DNA from 4 places in the Streptomyces vilmorinianum genome. Region 3 is predicted to be linked to each of the others. Evidence: riboswitches for the same ligand, from Rfam matches in the RefSeq annotation. Region 3 holds a riboswitch; each other region holds the start of a gene.

Region 1 (4,216 bases), 1.2 Mb from region 3:
TGTCCGGCGAGGCCGGGTCACAACTGAAGCGACAGCCGGCGACCACCGGCACCCCGGGCAGCAGGTCCGCGAGCGCCCGCACGGCGGTCGACTTCGCGGTGCCCTTCTCGCCGCGTACGAGGACACCACCCACCGCCGGGCTCACCGCGTTGAGCAGCAACGCGAGGCGCAGGTCGTCCATACCGACGACGGCGGTGAACGGATACCGGGTGCTCATCGGGTGGTCACTCCTTCAGATAGCTGACGCTCGCGTAGATCCGGGACGGCCCGCAGCCGTCGACGGCGGGTATTGCCCCACAAGGGCCACTCGCACCTCTGCTGCCCTACCTGCACGGGTGGTGCGGGTGGGAACCCCGGCCCGGCCGCAGGCCGGGCGCACCCCCCGCGCAGCTTCGCCACGCCCCCACTCACGGCGCACCCGGCGGCACGAACGGCAGCCCCGTCGGCGCGCCCCGCTCGATCAGCCGCAGCAGCGCGTCCGTGTCCGCGTGCTCCTCGATCAGGTCGCCGAGCCGGTCCAGCTGCTCCTCCCGGAGCGCGCCGAACGAGGTGTCGGGCGCCGGTACGAAGCGCCGGCCCGCCGCCGCCGCGACCTCCCGCAGGAACGCCCGGCGGAAGCCGTCGCTCTCCAGCGAGCCGTGCCAGTGGGTGCCCCAGACCGCACCGACCCGGCAACCGTCCAGGAACGGTTCCCCGCCCGCCACATCGGCGACGCCGTGGTGGATCTCGTACCCCTCGACGCGCTCGCCGAGGGCCTCGCCGACCGGCCGGGAAAGGGTCTTCTCGGCCGCGAACCGGACCCGGACGGGCAGCAGTCCGAGGCCGTCCACCGTGCCCGCCTTCGACTCGACCTCGTCCTCGATCCGCTCCCCGAGCGCCTGGAAGCCGCCGCAGATGCCGAGTACGGGCCGGCCCTCCGCCGCCCGCCGGGCCAGCGCGTCCGCGAGACCGCGCTCGCGCAGCCACGCCAGCGCCTTCACCGTCCCCCGGGTCCCCGGCACGACCACCAGGTCCGCGTCGACGAGCTCCTCGGCCCGGTCCACGAACCGCACGACCACGCCCGGTTCGGCCGCCAGCGCGTCCACGTCCGTGAAGTTGGACATCAGCGGCACGGCGCACACCGCGACCCGCAGCACGTCCTCTCCGACCGGAGGCGCCACGACCGACTCGCGGACGGCGCCGCGCATCGACACCCGCAGCCCGTCCTCCTCGTCGATGCCGAGTCCGTGCGCGTACGGCAGCACACCGAAGGTGCGGCGCCCGGTCAGCCCGTACAGCATGTCCAGGCCCGGCTCGAGGAGCGTCACATCGCCCCGGAACTTGTTCACCAGGTAGCCCGCGATCAGCTCCTGGTCCTCGGGCGCGAGCAGCGCCGTCGTACCGAAGAACTGCGCGAAGACCCCGCCCCGGTCGATGTCGCCGACGACGAGCACCGGCAGCTTCGCCGCCCGCGCGATGCCCATGTTCACGATGTCCGTGCGCCGCAGATTGATCTCGGCCGGACTGCCCGCCCCCTCGCAGATCACGGCGTCATACGTGCCCCGCAGCTCCTCCAGGCACGCCAGAACCGGCTCGAAGAGCTCTTTCTGCCGCCCCCCGTGCAGCCTTTTCCCGGGGGACGACCCCCCAGACCCCCCGAAGAACCCGCGGGCGCTCAGCTCGCCCACCGGCTTACCCATGAGGACGACCTGGCTGGAGCGGTCGCTGCCCGGCTTGAGCAGCACCGGGTTCATCAGCGCGGTCGGCTCGACCCGCGCGGCCTGCGCCTGCATGGCCTGCGCCCGGCCGATCTCCGCGCCCTCCCTCGTGACGAAGGAGTTCAGGGACATGTTCTGGCCCTTGAACGGGGCGACCTTCACGCCCTGCCGGACCAGCCAGCGGCAGATGCCCGCCGTGACGACGCTCTTGCCCGCGTCGGACGTGGTCCCCGCGACCAGCAGCCCCCCGCCTCTCATACGTTCCTCCGCTTCAGCGCGCTCGCGATCATCCGGCCGCCCACGCAGGCGGCCAGGGTCAGCCCGGTCACCCACCGGGAGAGCCGTACCGCCCGTTCGATGTCCCCGACCTCCACGGCCCGGCCCTCGCCGTTCAGGACGGGCCGGTGCTCGACCCGGCCGCCGTACGAGAGCGTCCCCCCGAGCCGTACGCCGAGCGCCCCCGCGAACGAGGCCTCCACCGGGCCCGCGTTGGGGCTCGGATGCTTCGCCGCGTCCGCCCGCCACGCGCGCAGCGCCCCCCGCGGGTCGCCACCCGCCACCGTCGCGAGTACGGCGGTCAGCCGGGCACCCGGCCAGCCGGCCACGTCGTCGAGCCGGGCCGAGGCCCAGCCGAAGCGGCGGTACTTCGGGGACTTGTGGCCGACCATCGCGTCCAGGGTGTTCACGGCCCGGAAGCCGACCAGGCCCGGCACGCCCGCGACCGCGCCCCAGACCAGGGCGCCCACGACGGCGTCGGAGGTGTTCTCGGCGACGGACTCCACGACCGCGCGGGCCATCGCCGGACCGTCCAGGGCCTGCGGGTCGCGCCCGCACAGATGGGGCAGCCGCTCGCGGGCCACGTCCAGGTCGCCGGCCTCCAGGGCCCCGCCGATGGCGCGGGCCTCCCGGCCCAGGGTCGTCCCCCCGACGACGGCCCAGACGGCGGCGGCGGTCAGCGCGACGGAGGCCCGGGGGTGGTCGCGTACGGTACGGGCGGCCAGCGCGGCGGCCCCCGCCGCACCCCCGACGCAGACGGCGGTGTGCAGCGCGCCCCAGCCGCGGTGATCGCGCCACAGCAGCTTCTCGACCGCACCCGCGGCCCGTCCGAACGCGGCGACCGGATGGCCGCGGCGTGGGTCGCCGACGAGCAGGTCCGCGGCCAGACCGGCGGCGGCGCCGTACGCGAATACACCTGTGGCTGCACTGCGGCCGGGCATGGCGCTGTGTCCTCACTCAGGGTCCGCGCCCTGGCTCGACGTGACCGGCGGTGAGAGTTCCTGACTCCCGGGCCCGAAGGCTCCGGTCACAGTGGCGGGACCGCGCCGGATTCGCACCGGGCTTCCTCTTCTGCCGCCGTAAATGGCCTCGGCAGTCCACCACGCTGTGCGAACACCCGTCAACTCACCCTTGACCTGCGGTGAGACAGTGTGCGAAGCACCACACAGCGCCAGGGCGGTGCCTACGAACGACGGCCGGGCGGGCCGCACCCGAAGGTGCGGCCCGCCCGGCCGTCGGAGCGTGTGCCGTCAGGCCACGATGAGATAGATGCCGTACGCGACGGCCGCCGCGCACAGCGCGAAGCAGGCGTACGCGCCGGTGCGCGCCAGGGTGGCCGAGCCTCCCTGGGCGGCGGCCTGCTCCTGCTTGGAGAGGCCGACGATGCCGAGGGTGAAGAGGGCCACGAGGGCGACGGTCGCCACGAGGCTGACTCCGAAGACGGAGCCGAGAGCTGCCCAGTCGATCTTCATGTCGTTCGTTCCTTACACCGCGGCCGAGGCTGCGGGGGCTGCCGGGTCCGCGGGGGCCGGCGAGGGGATGGTGGTCTTCAGGTCCTCGTCCGCGACGGCGGCGACGGTGCCGGCCGGCGGCGGGGTGACGGCCGCGATGGCGGTGGTCACGACGCCCGCGGGCTCGGTCTCGACGTCGTTGACGTTGGTGTGGTCGACCACCTGGCGGCGGGAGACGACCCAGATGGCGACGCACGAGGCGACCAGGAAGGCCGCGACGGCGTAGACGCCCCAGTCGCCCTGACGGGCGACGTACTCGGCGCCGGCCCCGACAAGGGCCGCGGCCGGCAGGGTCAGGCCCCAGGCGACGAACATCCGGGTGGCGGTCGACCAGCGGACGACACCGCCCTTGCGGCCCAGACCCGCGCCCATGACGGCGCCGGAGCAGGAGTGCGTGGTCGAGAGGGAGAAGCCCAGGCTGGAGGAGGCCAGGATGACGGTGGCCGCGCTGGTCTGGGCGGCGAAGCCCTGCTGCGGCTGGAGGTCGGTGAGGCCCTTGCCCATCGTGCGGATGATGCGCCAGCCGCCGAGGTAGGTTCCGAGCGCGATCGCCGTACCGGCGGAGACGATGACCCAGACCGGCGGGTTGGAGCCGGGGGCGATGATGCCGCCGGCGACCAGGGCGAGGGTGATGATGCCCATGGTCTTCTGGGCGTCGTTGGTGCCGTGGGCGAGCGAGACGAGACCGGCGGAGGCGATCTGACCGGCCCGGTAGCCCTTCTCGGTCGTCTT
Region 2 (4,216 bases), 3.3 Mb from region 3:
TTCGGGTCGCCGGGCCCGAGGCCGACGCCGTACAGCTTCCCGCTCATGCCTGGATCTCCGCTTCGGTCGCCATGGCGTTGATCGCGGCGGCGGTCATCGCGCTGCCGCCGCGCCGGCCCCGTACGACGAGGTAGTCGAGGTCCAGCTCCTGTCCCCGGTCCGCCAGCGCGTCCTTGGACTCGGCGGCGCCGATGAAGCCGACCGGGATGCCGAGGACGGCCGCCGGGCGTCCGGCGCCCTTCTCGATCATCTCCAGGAGGCGGAACAGGGCGGTGGGGGCGTTGCCGATGGCGACGACGGAGCCTTCGAGGCGGTCGCGCCACAGTTCGAGGGCGGCGGCGCTGCGGGTGGTGCCGAGTTCGGCGGCGAGCGCGGGCACGGAGGGGTCGGAGAGCGTGCAGACCACGTCGTTGTCGGCCGGCAGCCGCTTGCGGGTGACGCCGCTCGCGACCATCTGCGCGTCGCACAGGATCGGCGCACCGGCGCGCAGCGCGGCGCGTGCGCGGGAGACGACCAGGGGCGAGTAGGCGATGTCGCGTACGAGGTCGGTCATGCCGCAGGCGTGGATCATGCGGACCGCGACCTGGGCGACGTCGGCGGGCAGGCCCGCCAGATCCGCCTCGGCACGGATCGTGGCAAAGGACTGGCGGTAGATCTCCGCCCCGTCCTTCTCGTAGTCGAACATCGTGTCGTTCTCGCTCATCTCGTTGTGCGGGCGGTCGTGCGGGCGGTGGTGCGGGCGGTGGTGCGGGCCGTTGCGACCGCGTCGTGGAGGTCTGTACGGGAGGTGGGCGCGCCGTTCACCAGGTAGGTGTCGTCGGCGGTGGCGAGGACGTCGACCCAGGTGCCGTGCGGGTGACCGCAGCGCCGCTCGCACCCCGAGAAGTGGACGGGGAGTCCGGGCGCCGGGCCGGGGCTCGCGTCCGTGCGGACGTCGGCGAGGGACTTGGCACAGCCGGGGCGTCCGGTGCAGGCGCTGACGCCGGCCCAGGGGGAGTCGGGGCGGGTGATCAGACCGTACGACTCCAGCTCGGCCAGCCGGTCCCCGGCCGTCCCGACGCCGACCGAGGTCCCGACGACGACCGCGCCGCGCCAGGGCGTGAGCCGTACCTCGTCGGCGGGGAGCAGGGCGCGCAGCTGGGCGGCGGTGAGGCGGCCGAGGGGCGCGAGGACATGGAGGGCGGTGGTGCCGAGGGGCCCGGGTGCCGGGGGTCCTCCGTGCGGGACTTCCGCCCCCGGTACGGGCTCCGCCGCGATCCCGGCCCGGGCGAGGGCCCCCGCCAGGTCCGGCTCGTGTCCCTCGGGCAGCTCCCGTACCCGCCAGGCACCGTTCCCGGCGTCCCGCGCGGCGGCGAGGAAGGCGGAGGCGGCGGCGAGCGCGGCGCGGGGGGCGTCGGCGGCGGCGATCCGGAAGACCTGGGCGCCCACGCGGAGGTACGCGCCGGTGCCCGGGGCGCCCGGCGAGGCGACCCGATCCGGCCGCGCCGGCCCTGCCGCGCCCGGCGCGGGCTCGCTCGCTTCGCGGCCTCCCGGCCTGCTTGTCGCTGTCGCGCCGATATCCGGCCCGTCCGGCGTCCGGACCCCGTCCGAACCCTTGCCGCCGGCCTCACAGGCCCCCGCCGCGCCCGAGGCGCCTGGTCCGTCCGGTCCGTCCGGTCCGTCCGGGGTCTGGGCCCCGTCCGTACCGTCGCCGCCGGCCGCACAGGCCCCCGCTGCGATCAAGGTCACATCTCCGCCGAGCTGCGCCACGTCCCCCCGGCCGTCGTCCAGAACGAACAGGAAACGGCCGGAAAGGGATGCCGTCCAGTCCTCCGCGCACAGCAGCGCGTCCAGTTCGCGGGCCCACAACTGCACGTCGCCGAAGCCGAGTCCGTCCAGGCCCGCCGTCGGCGAGGCCACCACGTTCCGGACCCGCTCATGGGTCGTGGAGGGCAGCAGGCCGGCTTCCGCGAGAAGTCGCGCCAGTTCCGCCCCGCAGCCCTCGCCGAGGCCGCGCAGCTCCACGTTTCCCCGGGAGGTGACACTGACCTGTCCGTCGCCGAGGGCCTCGGCCGCGGCGGCCAGGACCTCGGCCTGATGAGCCGTCAGCAGGCCTGCGGGCAGGCGCAGTCGGGCCAGGCGGCCGTCGTCGGCGGGGTGCAGGCGCAGCGCCCCGGGGCAGGCGTCGCCACGGTCCCTTATGAGAGGTTCGCCCCGGTTGGGCGTTGTGGGTGGGGTGGGCGGCATGGCGGCGAGCATACCCACGTGGATCCGGGCGGCCACCGGGTGTGATCCGGCCAACCCCCCGGCCCGCCGGGGCCACGCTCTACTATGCAGATCGGCATGGGGTCCCAGGACCCCGGGGAGGAAGCCCGGTGAGATTCCGGCGCGGTCCCGCCACTGTGAGCCCGGCCCGGAGACGGGGTGGGTGAGTCAGGAACTCCCGCCGTCCACACGACCACCCGGGGCGCGGACAACCCCGAGGAAGGCCTGCGCTCGCATGCGAATTCTGTTGCTGTCGCACTCCGACACCGACCTGCTCAGCGCCCGCGCGGCCGGCGGCCCGGTCGAGTACCGGTTCGCCAACCCCTCCCGCCTCACGCTCGACGAGCTGCCCGGCCTTCTCGACGGCGCCGACCTCGTTCTCGTACGCCTCCTCGGGGGCTTGCGGTCCTGGGAGGAGGGCCTGGACGCGCTGCGCGCCGCGGGCCGGCCGCTGGTCGTGCTCTCCGGGGAACAGGCCCCGGACGCCCAGCTCATGGAGACCTCCACGGTCCCCGTCGGCGTCGCCACCGAGGCCCACGCCTACCTCGCGCACGGCGGCCCGGACAACCTGGAGCAGCTGGCGCGGTTCCTCTCCGACACCGTGCTGCTCACCGGCCACGGCTTCGAGGCCCCGGCCGCCGCGCCGACCTGGGGCCCGCTGGAGCGCGAGTCGAGGCGGACCGACGGCCCGACCGTCGCCGTGCTCTACTACCGCGCCCACCACATGAGCGGGAACACCGCCTTCATCGGCTCGCTCTGCGAGGCGATCGAGGACGCCGGCGCCCAGGCCCTGCCGCTCTACGTCGCCTCCCTGCGCGCCCCCGAGCCGGAGCTCCTCGACACCCTGCGGTCCGCCGACGCGATCGTCACCACCGTCCTCGCCGCCGGCGGCACCAAGCCCGCCGAGGCGCAGGCCGGCGGCGATGAGGAGGCCTGGGACGCGGGCGCGCTCGCGGCCCTCGACGTACCGATCCTGCAGGCGCTCTGCCTCACCGGCTCGCGCTCCGCCTGGGAGGAGAACGACGAGGGTCTCTCCCCGCTGGACGCCGCCAGCCAGGTCGCCGTCCCCGAGTTCGACGGCCGGCTCATCACCGTCCCGTTCTCCTTCAAGGAGATCGACGAGGACGGCCTCCCGGCGTACGTCGCCGACACCGAGCGCGCCGCCCGCGTCGCCGGGATCGCCGTCCGCCACGCCCGCCTGCGGCACATCCCGAACGCCGAGAAGAAGCTGGCGCTCGTCCTCTCCGCGTACCCGACCAAGCACTCCCGTATCGGCAACGCGGTCGGTCTCGACACCCCCGCCTCCGCCGTCGCGCTGCTGCGCCGCCTCCGCGAGGAGGGGTACGACTTCGGGCCCGAGGACGAGATCCCCGGCCTGGTCTCCGGCGACGGCGACGAGCTGATCTACGCCCTGATCGAGGCAGGCGGCCACGACCAGGAATGGCTCACCGAGGAGCAGCTCGCCCGCAACCCGGTCCGTATCCCGGCCGCCGACTACAAGCGCTGGTACGCGACCCTGCCGCAGGAGCTCCGTGAGCAGGTCGAGGAGCACTGGGGTCCGGCGCCCGGCGAGATGTTCCTGGACCGGTCCCGTACCGCCGAAGGCGACCCGGAAGGCGATATCGTCCTCGCCGCCCTGCGCCGCGGGAACCTGCTGATCCTCATCCAGCCGCCGCGCGGCTTCGGCGAGAACCCGATCGCGATCTACCACGACCCCGATCTCCCGCCCTCCCACCACTACCTGGCTGCCTACCGCTGGATCGCGGCGCGCGCCGAGGACGGCGGTTTCGGGGCGGACGCCATGGTCCACCTCGGCAAGCACGGCAACCTGGAGTGGCTGCCGGGCAAGAACGCGGGCTTGTCCGCCGCGTGCGGCCCGGACGCGGCGCTCGGCGACATCCCGCTGATCTACCCGTTCCTCGTCAACGACCCGGGCGAGGGCACGCAGGCCAAGCGGCGCGTGCACGCGACC
Region 3 (4,216 bases):
GGCGAGCCCGGTCTGCAGGCGCTGCGCCCGGTCGAAAGCGCGCACGAACGCCGTCGCGCCGAGCCCGGCGAGCGAGCGCCAGGTCGCCGCCCGGGTGGTCAGTCCGAGCCGGGCCGCCTGCGCCTGTCGGATTTTGGATATCGCATCCAACAGAAGGAAGCTGATCCGGTACATCACCAGCGCCACATCCACCACGGGCGCCGGCACCCCCGCCCGTACCAGACAGGGCAGCACATCCGAGACGGGTGTGGTGAACGCGAACAGCAGCACGCCGAGGGACGCGGCCGAGGTCCGCAGCAGCAGCTCACCCGCGTGGACCGGGCCGTCGGGCGCGAGGGCGACGAGCCCCCGTGGACCGCCCACCTCGAACAGCAGCGGGATCGCGCCCGTCACACAGAAACCCAGCGGGATGCGGAACGCACGCCAGAGCTGACGCCCCGGCACACCGGCCGGACCCAGCAGCACGGCGAGGGTGGCCGCGGCGACCAGGACGGCACCCGGCCACGGCGGCAGACAGACCGCGCACAGGGTCAGACCGAAGCCGAGCACGGCCTTCTCGCAAGGGTGACGGCGGCGCCAGCGACTGCTGTGCGCCGCCGCGTCGATCGGCAGCACCGGCGGTTACTCGTCGCCCGCGGTCACGACGGGCGCCTTCGCCCCCGCCTCGGCCGCGGTTGTCGCCGCCGCACGGGCCTCGCCCTGCCTGCGACCGCGCCGCAGACCGAAGTAGTACGCGAGGACACCGGCGCCGATGGCCGCCTGCAGGGAGAACAGCGCCGACTCGATCTCACCGGACGGCGGCTCGTACAGCGGGCTGAACCACGGCTCGTAGTCGGGGTCGATCTCGGTGATCGCCGCCTCGGCCTGCCCGTCCGCGCCGGTGAACGGCTCCTCCTTGTCGTCACCGAGGCCCAGCGCGAGCGGCAGCACCGCCAGCGCCACCACCACGAGCAGCAGCAGCGCGTTGATCTTCGCGTTCCGGCTCATCGGGCGCTCGCCTCCGTCGTGTCGGTCTTCCTGCCCTTCCCGGCCGGGAGCAGGACCCCGAGCCGGGTCAGGTCGCTCTTGCTGGACTGCCTCAGCAGACGCATCACGAGCACCGTCAGCAGACCCTCGCTGACGGCGAGCGGCAGCTGCGTGACGGCGAAGATCCCGCCGAACTTGGCGAGCGCGCCCAGCACGCCACTGCCCGGGTCCGGGAACGCCAGCGCGAGCTGCACGCTGGTGACGCAGTACGTGGAGAGGTCGGCGACGAACGCACCGAAGAACACGCTCACCATGAGCGGCACGTCGAAGCGGCGCAGCAGCCAGTACATACCGAAGCCGGCCCACGGCCCGACGATCGCCATCGAGAAGACGTTGGCGCCGAGGGTGGTGAGCCCGCCGTGGGCGAGCAGCAGCGCCTGGAAGAGCAGCGTGATGGTGCCAAGGACCGCCATCACCGGCGGCCGGAACAGGATCGCGCCCAGACCCGTACCGGTGGGATGCGAGCAACTGCCCGTCACCGAAGGGATCTTGAGGGCGGACAGGACGAACGTGAACGCGCCGGAGGCGCCGAGCAGCAGCGTGGACTCCGGGTTGGCCCTCACCTCACGGGTCAGCGCGCGGACACCGTGGACGACGAAGGGAGCGGACGCGACTCCCCAGGCGGCCGCGTGCACAGGGGGCAGATACCCCTCGGCTATATGCATGGTGGGAAGACCCTCTCCAGCACCTCGTGGATGGACAACGCGCCTTGGCCGGTCTCCTGGCTGACGGGTCATGCCGCCGCGGCTCCGCCTTCCCACACCGCCGCGGTCTCCCGCGGCGGTCCAGTGGCTGCCCCGAAGGGCCGGAGCCGGACTTCCCGATCACAGTGGCGAGGGCCGCACCGGTATCGCACCGGCTTCCCGTACACCAAGGCCCTGCGACATTAGTGGGTTGACCAGGCACATCACAACACGGGTGCCCTCGGGCACGGGCTGTGACGGGCGCCTGAGGGGCTCCTCCCTCACACCTTGCGGTACGCGTACGCCTCCGAGGCGGCCGCCACGACCGCGTCCAGGTCCCCGCCGGCGCTCGCCGTGACGAGCGCAGCGACGGCTCCCTCGACGAACGGGGCGTCCACGAGCCGCGACCCCTCGGGCAGTTCGTCCTCCTCGGCCAGGAGCGCCTTGACGGTCAGGACGGCGCTGCCCAGATCGACGAGCAGGGCCACACCGGCACCCCCGTCGACCGACTTCGCCGCCTCGGCGATCAGCTCCGAGCTGGTGCCGAGACCCCCGTCGGGGGTGCCTCCGGCGGCGGCGACCGGTGCGGTCGCCCCGCCGCCCGCGAGCCCCCGGGCGAGGGAGGCGACGGCGTCGGCCACGGCCGCGCTGTGCGAGACCAGAACGATGCCCACCTGTCCGCTCACGCGTCCGCCACCTCCGCGAGAGCGCCGATCAGCAGCGCCGACGAGGTGGCCCCTGGGTCCTGGTGGCCGATGGAACGCTCACCGAGATAGCTCGCCCGGCCCTTGCGCGCCTGGAGAGGTACCGTCGCGAGGGCGCCCCGATCGGCCGCGTCCCGGGCCGCCGCGAAGGACTCGCCCAGCGCCTCGGCCGCCGGAACGAGCGCGTCCAGCATGGTCTTGTCCCCGACCTGGGCCCCGCCGAGCTGGGCGACCGCGGCGACCCCCGCGGTGAGCGCCGCCGCCAACTCCGGCAGCGTCACCGCCGGGGCCTCGCCGAGGCTCTTCCCGGTGCGGCGCAGCAGCGTTCCGTACAGCGGCCCGGACGCACCGCCGACGGTCGAGATCAACTGCCGCCCCGCGACGACGAGTACGGCCCCCGGTGTCTCCGGCGGCTCCTTGCCCAGTACGTCCGTGACGGCGGCGAAGCCCCGCTTCAGGTTGGCGCCGTGGTCGGCGTCGCCGATCGCCGCGTCGAGCTCCGTGAGACGGTCGGCCTCACGGTCGACGACGGCGGCGGCGCGGGTCAGCCAGCGGTGGAAGAACGCGGCGTCGAACTCGGTCACTTCGGACACTCCTCTCACCGGCCCCAGCGCAGGGCGGGCGTCTGAACCGGCGCGTCCCACAGCCGCAGAATCTCCTCGTCGGCCTCGCAGAGCGTCACCGAGCAGCCGGCCATGTCGAGCGAGGTCACGTAGTTGCCCACCAGGGTCCGGGCGACCGGCACCCCACGCTCCGTCAGGACCCGCTGGACCTCGGCGTTGAACCCGTACAGTTCGAGCAGCGGCGTGGCCCCCATGCCGTTGACGAGCGCGAGGACCGGCCCGGACGGCCGCAGGTCGTCCAGTACGGCGTCGACGGCGAAGTCCGCGATCTCGCGCGAGGTCATCATCGGCCGCCGCTCCCGCCCGGGCTCGCCGTGGATCCCGATGCCCAGCTCCAGCTCACCCGCGGGCAGGTCGAAGGTGGGACTTCCCTTCGCAGGCGTGGTGCAGGCGCTGAGCGCCACACCGAAACTCCGCGACCGCTCGTTCACCCGCCGCGCGATCGCCTCCACCCGCTCCAAGGGCGCGCCCTCCTCGGCCGCGGCCCCGGCGACCTTCTCCACGAACAGCGTGCCCCCGGTCCCGCGCCGCCCGGCCGTGTAGAGGCTGTCCGTCACCGCCACGTCATCGTCGACGAGCACCTTGGCGATCTGGATGCCCTCGTCCTCGGCGAGCTCGGCGGCCATCTCGAAGTTGAGGACGTCACCGGTGTAGTTCTTGACGACGAACAACACCCCGGCCCCGCTGTCCACGGCGGCCGCGGCCCGCACCATCTGATCGGGCACGGGCGAGGTGAACACCTCCCCGGGACACGCCGCCGCCAGCATCCCGGGCCCCACGAACCCTCCGTGCAACGGCTCATGCCCGGACCCGCCCCCGGACACCAGCCCCACCTTCCCCGCGACGGGGGCGTCCCGCCGCAGGACGACGCGGTTGTCGACATCGACGGTGAGCTCGGGATGCGCGGCGGCCATGCCACGCAGCGCGTCGGCGACGACGGTCTCCGGGACGTTGATCAGCATCCTCATGGGTACCTCCTGATGGGCAGGGTGGGGGCCGTTCTCTCTTCAGCTTGCCCACATGCCCATCCGGGACGTCGCACAACCCGCCGCGTGGTCCGGTGCGCGAACCGGTCAGACGTTGCGCCGGTACTGGCCGCCGATCTCGAAGAAGGCCTCGGTGATCTGCTGAAGGGAGCAGACCCGTGCGGCGTCCATGAGCACGGCGAAGACGTTGTCGC
Region 4 (4,216 bases), 1.7 Mb from region 3:
GTCGCGATATCCGGCCCGGCGTGCGTTATCTGACGCCGCATCAGAACTGATACCAGTTCCAGTCGCAGGAGTCCACGGGAAGGACCCGTCCTGAAGATCGACTTCGTGCGCACGGAACGGCCACAGAACCTCGACACGGCCGGGATAGCGTGATCGGCTCCAGGACGGACTCCGACGGGAGACGCATGAAGCGTGGCGGGAGCGGTGGGCGCCTGGCGGCCGGCGCGGCCGTGCTGACGCTGGCCATGTGCGCAGGCGTGGGGGCCGCGTTCGCGACGCTGGACGACGACGGCGTGACGGTGGACACCCAGGTCGCGCAGCCCCCGACCAGGGACGAGATGGTCCGCTCCTGGAGCGATCTCCTCACCCGGCACGGAGAGCGGATGCCCGACACCTCCACGATGAGCGACGAGGAGATCGAGCAGGGCTGGTTCCGGGACCGCGTCAGGCTCACGGACCGGCGGCCGACGACATGGGCGTCAACGTGTGCGCCTTCTGGCATTCCCGGCTCTTCGAGCCGGACTGCTGGTAGCCGCGCCCCATCAGCCCGACCGGTCCGTCCGGTCCGCCCGGTCCGCCCGGTCCGGCTGACGCTCAGTCCAAACCCTTTGCAGGGAAGTAGACTTGGGCGACCATTGGAACGCGTTCCAGTAATCGTGGTGATCGAGCGGCCGGAATCGGGGAATCGATGACGCAGGTGACCGAACACGGCGGAGGCGTCTGGTCGATCCAGGTCCCCATCCCCGACAACCCGCTCGGGCACACCCTGGTCCACCTCCTCGACACCGACCGCGGCCCCGTCCTCGTCGACACCGGCTGGGACGACCCCGCCTCCTGGAGCGAACTCGGCGCGGGACTCGCCGCGTTGGGCACGTCCGTACGGGACGTCCACGGGGTCGTCATCACCCACCACCACCCCGACCACCACGGCCTGTCGGGCAAGGTCCGCGAGGAGTCCGGCGCGTGGATCGCGATGCACTCCGCCGACACCGCCGTCGTCCGCCGCACGCGCGAGTCCGAGCCCGGCGCCTGGCTCGACTACCTCGCCCGCAAACTGGCCGCCGTCGGCGCCCCCGAGGAGCACACCGCCCCGCTCCTCGCCGCCCGCTCGGCCGGCCGGATGCGCACCCTGCCCGGACTGCGCTCCGCCCTCCCCGACCGCGAGATCGTCCCCGGCGAACTCCTCGACCTCGCGGGACGGCGACTGCGCGCGATCTGGACCCCCGGCCACACACCCGGCCATGTCTGCCTCCACCTGGAGGAGGAGCACCCCGCGCGACTGCCCGGCCGCGGCCGCCTCTTCTCCGGCGACCACCTGCTGCCCGGGATCTCCCCGCACATCGGCCTCTACGAGGACCCGGACGACGCGACCGTCACCGACCCCCTCGGCGACTACCTGGACTCGCTGGAGCGCATCGGACGCCTGGGCGTGGCCGAGGTGCTCCCCGCCCACCAGTACGCGTTCGCGGACGCCGCCGGCCGGGTCCGGGAGCTGCTCGACCACCACGAGGAGCGGCTGACCGGACTGCTCGCCCTGCTCGCTGCCGCCCCGCTCACCCCGTGGCAGCTCGCCGAGCGCATGGAGTGGAACCGCCCCTGGGAGCAGATCCCGTACGGCTCCCGGAACATCGCGGTCAGCGAGGCCGAGGCCCATGTGCGCCGCCTGGTGAAGCTGGGCCGCGCGGAGGCCGTGGCGGGCACGGACCCGGTCGCGTACGTCGCAGTGTGAGGCCGCTCCCACCCACGGGGCGTGGGGGGTACGGGCCGGTAGAGTGTGCGAGTCGTCATCACACCCGTACGGGGGGAAGCCGGTGCAAATCCGGCACTGACCCGCAACCGTGAGCCACCCCTGGTGGTCAGTCGGAATGCCCCGCCCGGGACGTGACCGCCGGCACCGTCGAGGAATACGGAGCCGAGCCTGGTGCCTTGAGCGTGCCGGTGCCCGGCCGCAGGAGAGGCCAGCACGCATGATCACCGTCCGCCGCGGCGCCGCCGCGTTCGCCGCCGCCGCCGTGCTCTGCACCGGCCTGGCCCCCGCCGCGACCGCCGCGCCCTCCCCGTCCGCCACCCCCGCGCCCGTGATCCCCTCCGGTCTCTACGGCACGAAGGACCCGACGTACGACGGCGTGTGGCGCCAGTCGGTCGCCCTCATCGCGCAGACGACCAGCGGAGTGCAGCCCGCCGAGCAGGCCGTGACCTGGCTGCGGGAGCAGCAGTGCGACAGCGGCGCCTTCGCCTCGTACCGGCCCGACCCCACCAAGCCCTGCGACCCGGCCACGATGCTGGACACCAACGCCACGGCCGTCGCCGTCCAGGCCCTCACCGGGGCCAGGCCGCGCAGTGCCGACCCCGAGGCGCAGGCCCGGGCCGCCACGGCCGGCGCGGGCTGGCTCAAGGGCGTGCAGAACAAGGACGGCGGCTGGGGCTACAACCCCGGCAGCCCCAGCGACGCCAACTCCACCTCGATCGTGATCAGCGCGCTCACCGCGCTCGGCGAGAAGCCGGGCGAGGTGAAGTCCGCCGAGGGCAGGACCCCGTACGACGCGCTGCTCGGCCTCGCCCTGCCCTGCTCCGCCAAGGACGGGGCGGGCGCGTTCGCGTACCAGCCCGACAAGAACGGCACGCTGCTCGCGAACGCCGACGCCACCGCGGCCGCCACGCTCGCCGGGCTCGGCAAGGGCATCACCGCGCGCGGGGTGAAGCCCGAGCAGACCCCCACCTGCACGGACCTGCCCAAGCCCACAGCGAACCGGGTCGCGCTCAACGGGGCCTCCTACCTGGCCGCCGCGCTGGCGAAGACCGGCCACCTGAACACTCCGCCGATGCCGGGCGCCGCCGACCCGACCGAGCTGCCCGACTACGGCAACACCGCGGACGCCGTCGTCGCGCTGGCCGCGACCGGCGCCACCAAGGAGGCGGCCGGGGCGCTGACCTGGCTGCAGCAGAACTCCGCGGCCTGGGCCAAGGAGGGCGGCCCCGCCGCCTGGGCCCAGCTGATCTTCGCCGCGAACGCCATGGGCGTGGACCCGCGCGCCTTCGGCTCGGTCGACCTCCTCAAGGAGCTGGGCGCCACCGGTCCCGCGCCGCAGAGCTCGCCGTCCGCCACCGCCTCGGCGAGCGAGAAGAAGGACGAGGGCTCCGGCTCCTTCGACCTGTGGTGGATCATCGGCATCGGCATGGTCGTCGGCGTCGGGATCGGCTTCCTGTTGAGCGGGCGCAAGAAGTGAGGGCCAGAGTCGTCGGCGCGGCGGCGGGCGTGGTCCTCACGCTGGCCGCCGCGTCTCCCGCGCAGGCCGGCGGATACCGGTACTGGTCGTTCTGGGAGAGCGACGGCGGCGGGAACTGGGCGTACGCGACGCAGGGCCCGGCGACCGCCCGGCCCGCGGACGGGGACGCGATCGGCTTCCGCTTCGCGGTCAGCGAGGACACGAGCGACGCCTCGCGGCCCGGCGCCGCCCCCGACTTCACGGCGCTCTGCTCCGGTACGGAGCGGAAGGCGGGCACCAAGCGGGTCGCGGTCGTCGTCGACTTCGGCTCGGCGGCGGACGCCCCGCAGGGCGAGACCCCGCCCGACCCGGCACGGAAGACCGGCTGCGCGCAGGTCCGCGAGGACGCGACGGCGGCGGAGGCGCTGGCCGCGGTGGCGAAACCGCTGCGGTACGACAGCGCGGCGCTGCTGTGCGGGATCGCGGGGTACCCGGCGAAGGGCTGCGGCGAGCAGGTGGCGGAGACCGACTCCGGCGCGAATCCCACGGCCGCGGCCACGGTCACGGCCACGGCCACCAAGGTGGCGGACGTCGACGGCGACGGGGGTCCCTCCGCCGGGATCGTCGTGGGCGGGGCGGCCGTACTCGCGCTGGGCGGCGCCGCGATCTGGAAGGCGCGCCGCCGCGCATGATCCGTGCCCCCGAGGCGAACCGCTCCAACGCGCTGCACGCGGGCGCCTGGTGGCTCTGGGCGCTGGGGCTGGCCGTGGCCGCCTCCCGTACCACCAACCCGCTGCTGCTCGGCCTGATCGTCGGCGTCGCCGGCTATGTCGTCGCCGCCCGCCGCACGGACGCCCCCTGGGCGCGTTCGTACGGGGCGTTCGTGAAGCTGGGCCTGTTCGTGGTGGCCCTGCGGGTGGTCTTCTCGGTGGTCCTCGGCTCGTCGATCCCGGGAACGCACGAGCTGTTCACCCTGCCCGAGGCACCGCTGCCCGAGTGGGCGCAGGGCG

Evidence for each region. A riboswitch is a leader RNA that binds a small molecule or an ion and turns the genes downstream of it on or off. The one in region 3 is predicted to bind cobalamin.
Region 1: linked by a shared signal. The riboswitch ahead of FDM97_RS10605 (cobalamin biosynthesis protein) and the one ahead of FDM97_RS16085 (energy-coupling factor ABC transporter permease) in region 3 are both predicted to bind cobalamin.
Region 2: linked by a shared signal. The riboswitch ahead of cobN (cobaltochelatase subunit CobN) and the one ahead of FDM97_RS16085 (energy-coupling factor ABC transporter permease) in region 3 are both predicted to bind cobalamin.
Region 4: linked by a shared signal. The riboswitch ahead of FDM97_RS07915 (terpene cyclase/mutase family protein) and the one ahead of FDM97_RS16085 (energy-coupling factor ABC transporter permease) in region 3 are both predicted to bind cobalamin.

What each region holds. Positions count from the first base shown of each region.
Region 1 covers NZ_CP040244.1:2,273,805-2,278,020, forward strand. The annotation lists gene FDM97_RS10595 (putative cobaltochelatase) at 1-217, opposite strand, end outside; gene FDM97_RS10600 (cobyric acid synthase) at 408-1,955, opposite strand; gene FDM97_RS10605 (cobalamin biosynthesis protein) at 1,952-2,914, opposite strand; cobalamin riboswitch at 2,950-3,090, opposite strand; gene FDM97_RS10610 (hypothetical protein) at 3,224-3,445, opposite strand; gene FDM97_RS10615 (inorganic phosphate transporter) at 3,458-4,216, opposite strand, start outside.
Region 2 covers NZ_CP040244.1:172,335-176,550, forward strand. The annotation lists gene FDM97_RS00830 (precorrin-2 C(20)-methyltransferase) at 1-47, opposite strand, end outside; gene FDM97_RS00835 (precorrin-8X methylmutase) at 44-703, opposite strand; gene FDM97_RS00840 (cobalamin biosynthesis protein CobG) at 700-2,238, opposite strand; cobalamin riboswitch at 2,306-2,440, shown strand; gene cobN (cobaltochelatase subunit CobN) at 2,480-4,216, shown strand, end outside.
Region 3 covers NZ_CP040244.1:3,428,524-3,432,739, forward strand. The annotation lists gene cbiQ (cobalt ECF transporter T component CbiQ) at 1-615, opposite strand, end outside; gene FDM97_RS16080 (energy-coupling factor ABC transporter substrate-binding protein) at 622-987, opposite strand; gene FDM97_RS16085 (energy-coupling factor ABC transporter permease) at 984-1,691, opposite strand; cobalamin riboswitch at 1,721-1,916, opposite strand; gene FDM97_RS16090 (PTS-dependent dihydroxyacetone kinase phosphotransferase subunit DhaM) at 1,991-2,395, opposite strand; gene dhaL (dihydroxyacetone kinase subunit DhaL) at 2,392-3,006, opposite strand; gene dhaK (dihydroxyacetone kinase subunit DhaK) at 3,012-4,004, opposite strand; gene icmF (fused isobutyryl-CoA mutase/GTPase IcmF) at 4,110-4,216, opposite strand, start outside.
Region 4 covers NZ_CP040244.1:1,699,630-1,703,845, reverse strand. The annotation lists gene FDM97_RS07920 (MBL fold metallo-hydrolase) at 689-1,729, shown strand; cobalamin riboswitch at 1,749-1,907, shown strand; gene FDM97_RS07915 (terpene cyclase/mutase family protein) at 1,968-3,227, shown strand; gene FDM97_RS07910 (SCO2322 family protein) at 3,224-3,898, shown strand; gene FDM97_RS07905 (energy-coupling factor transporter transmembrane component T) at 3,895-4,216, shown strand, end outside.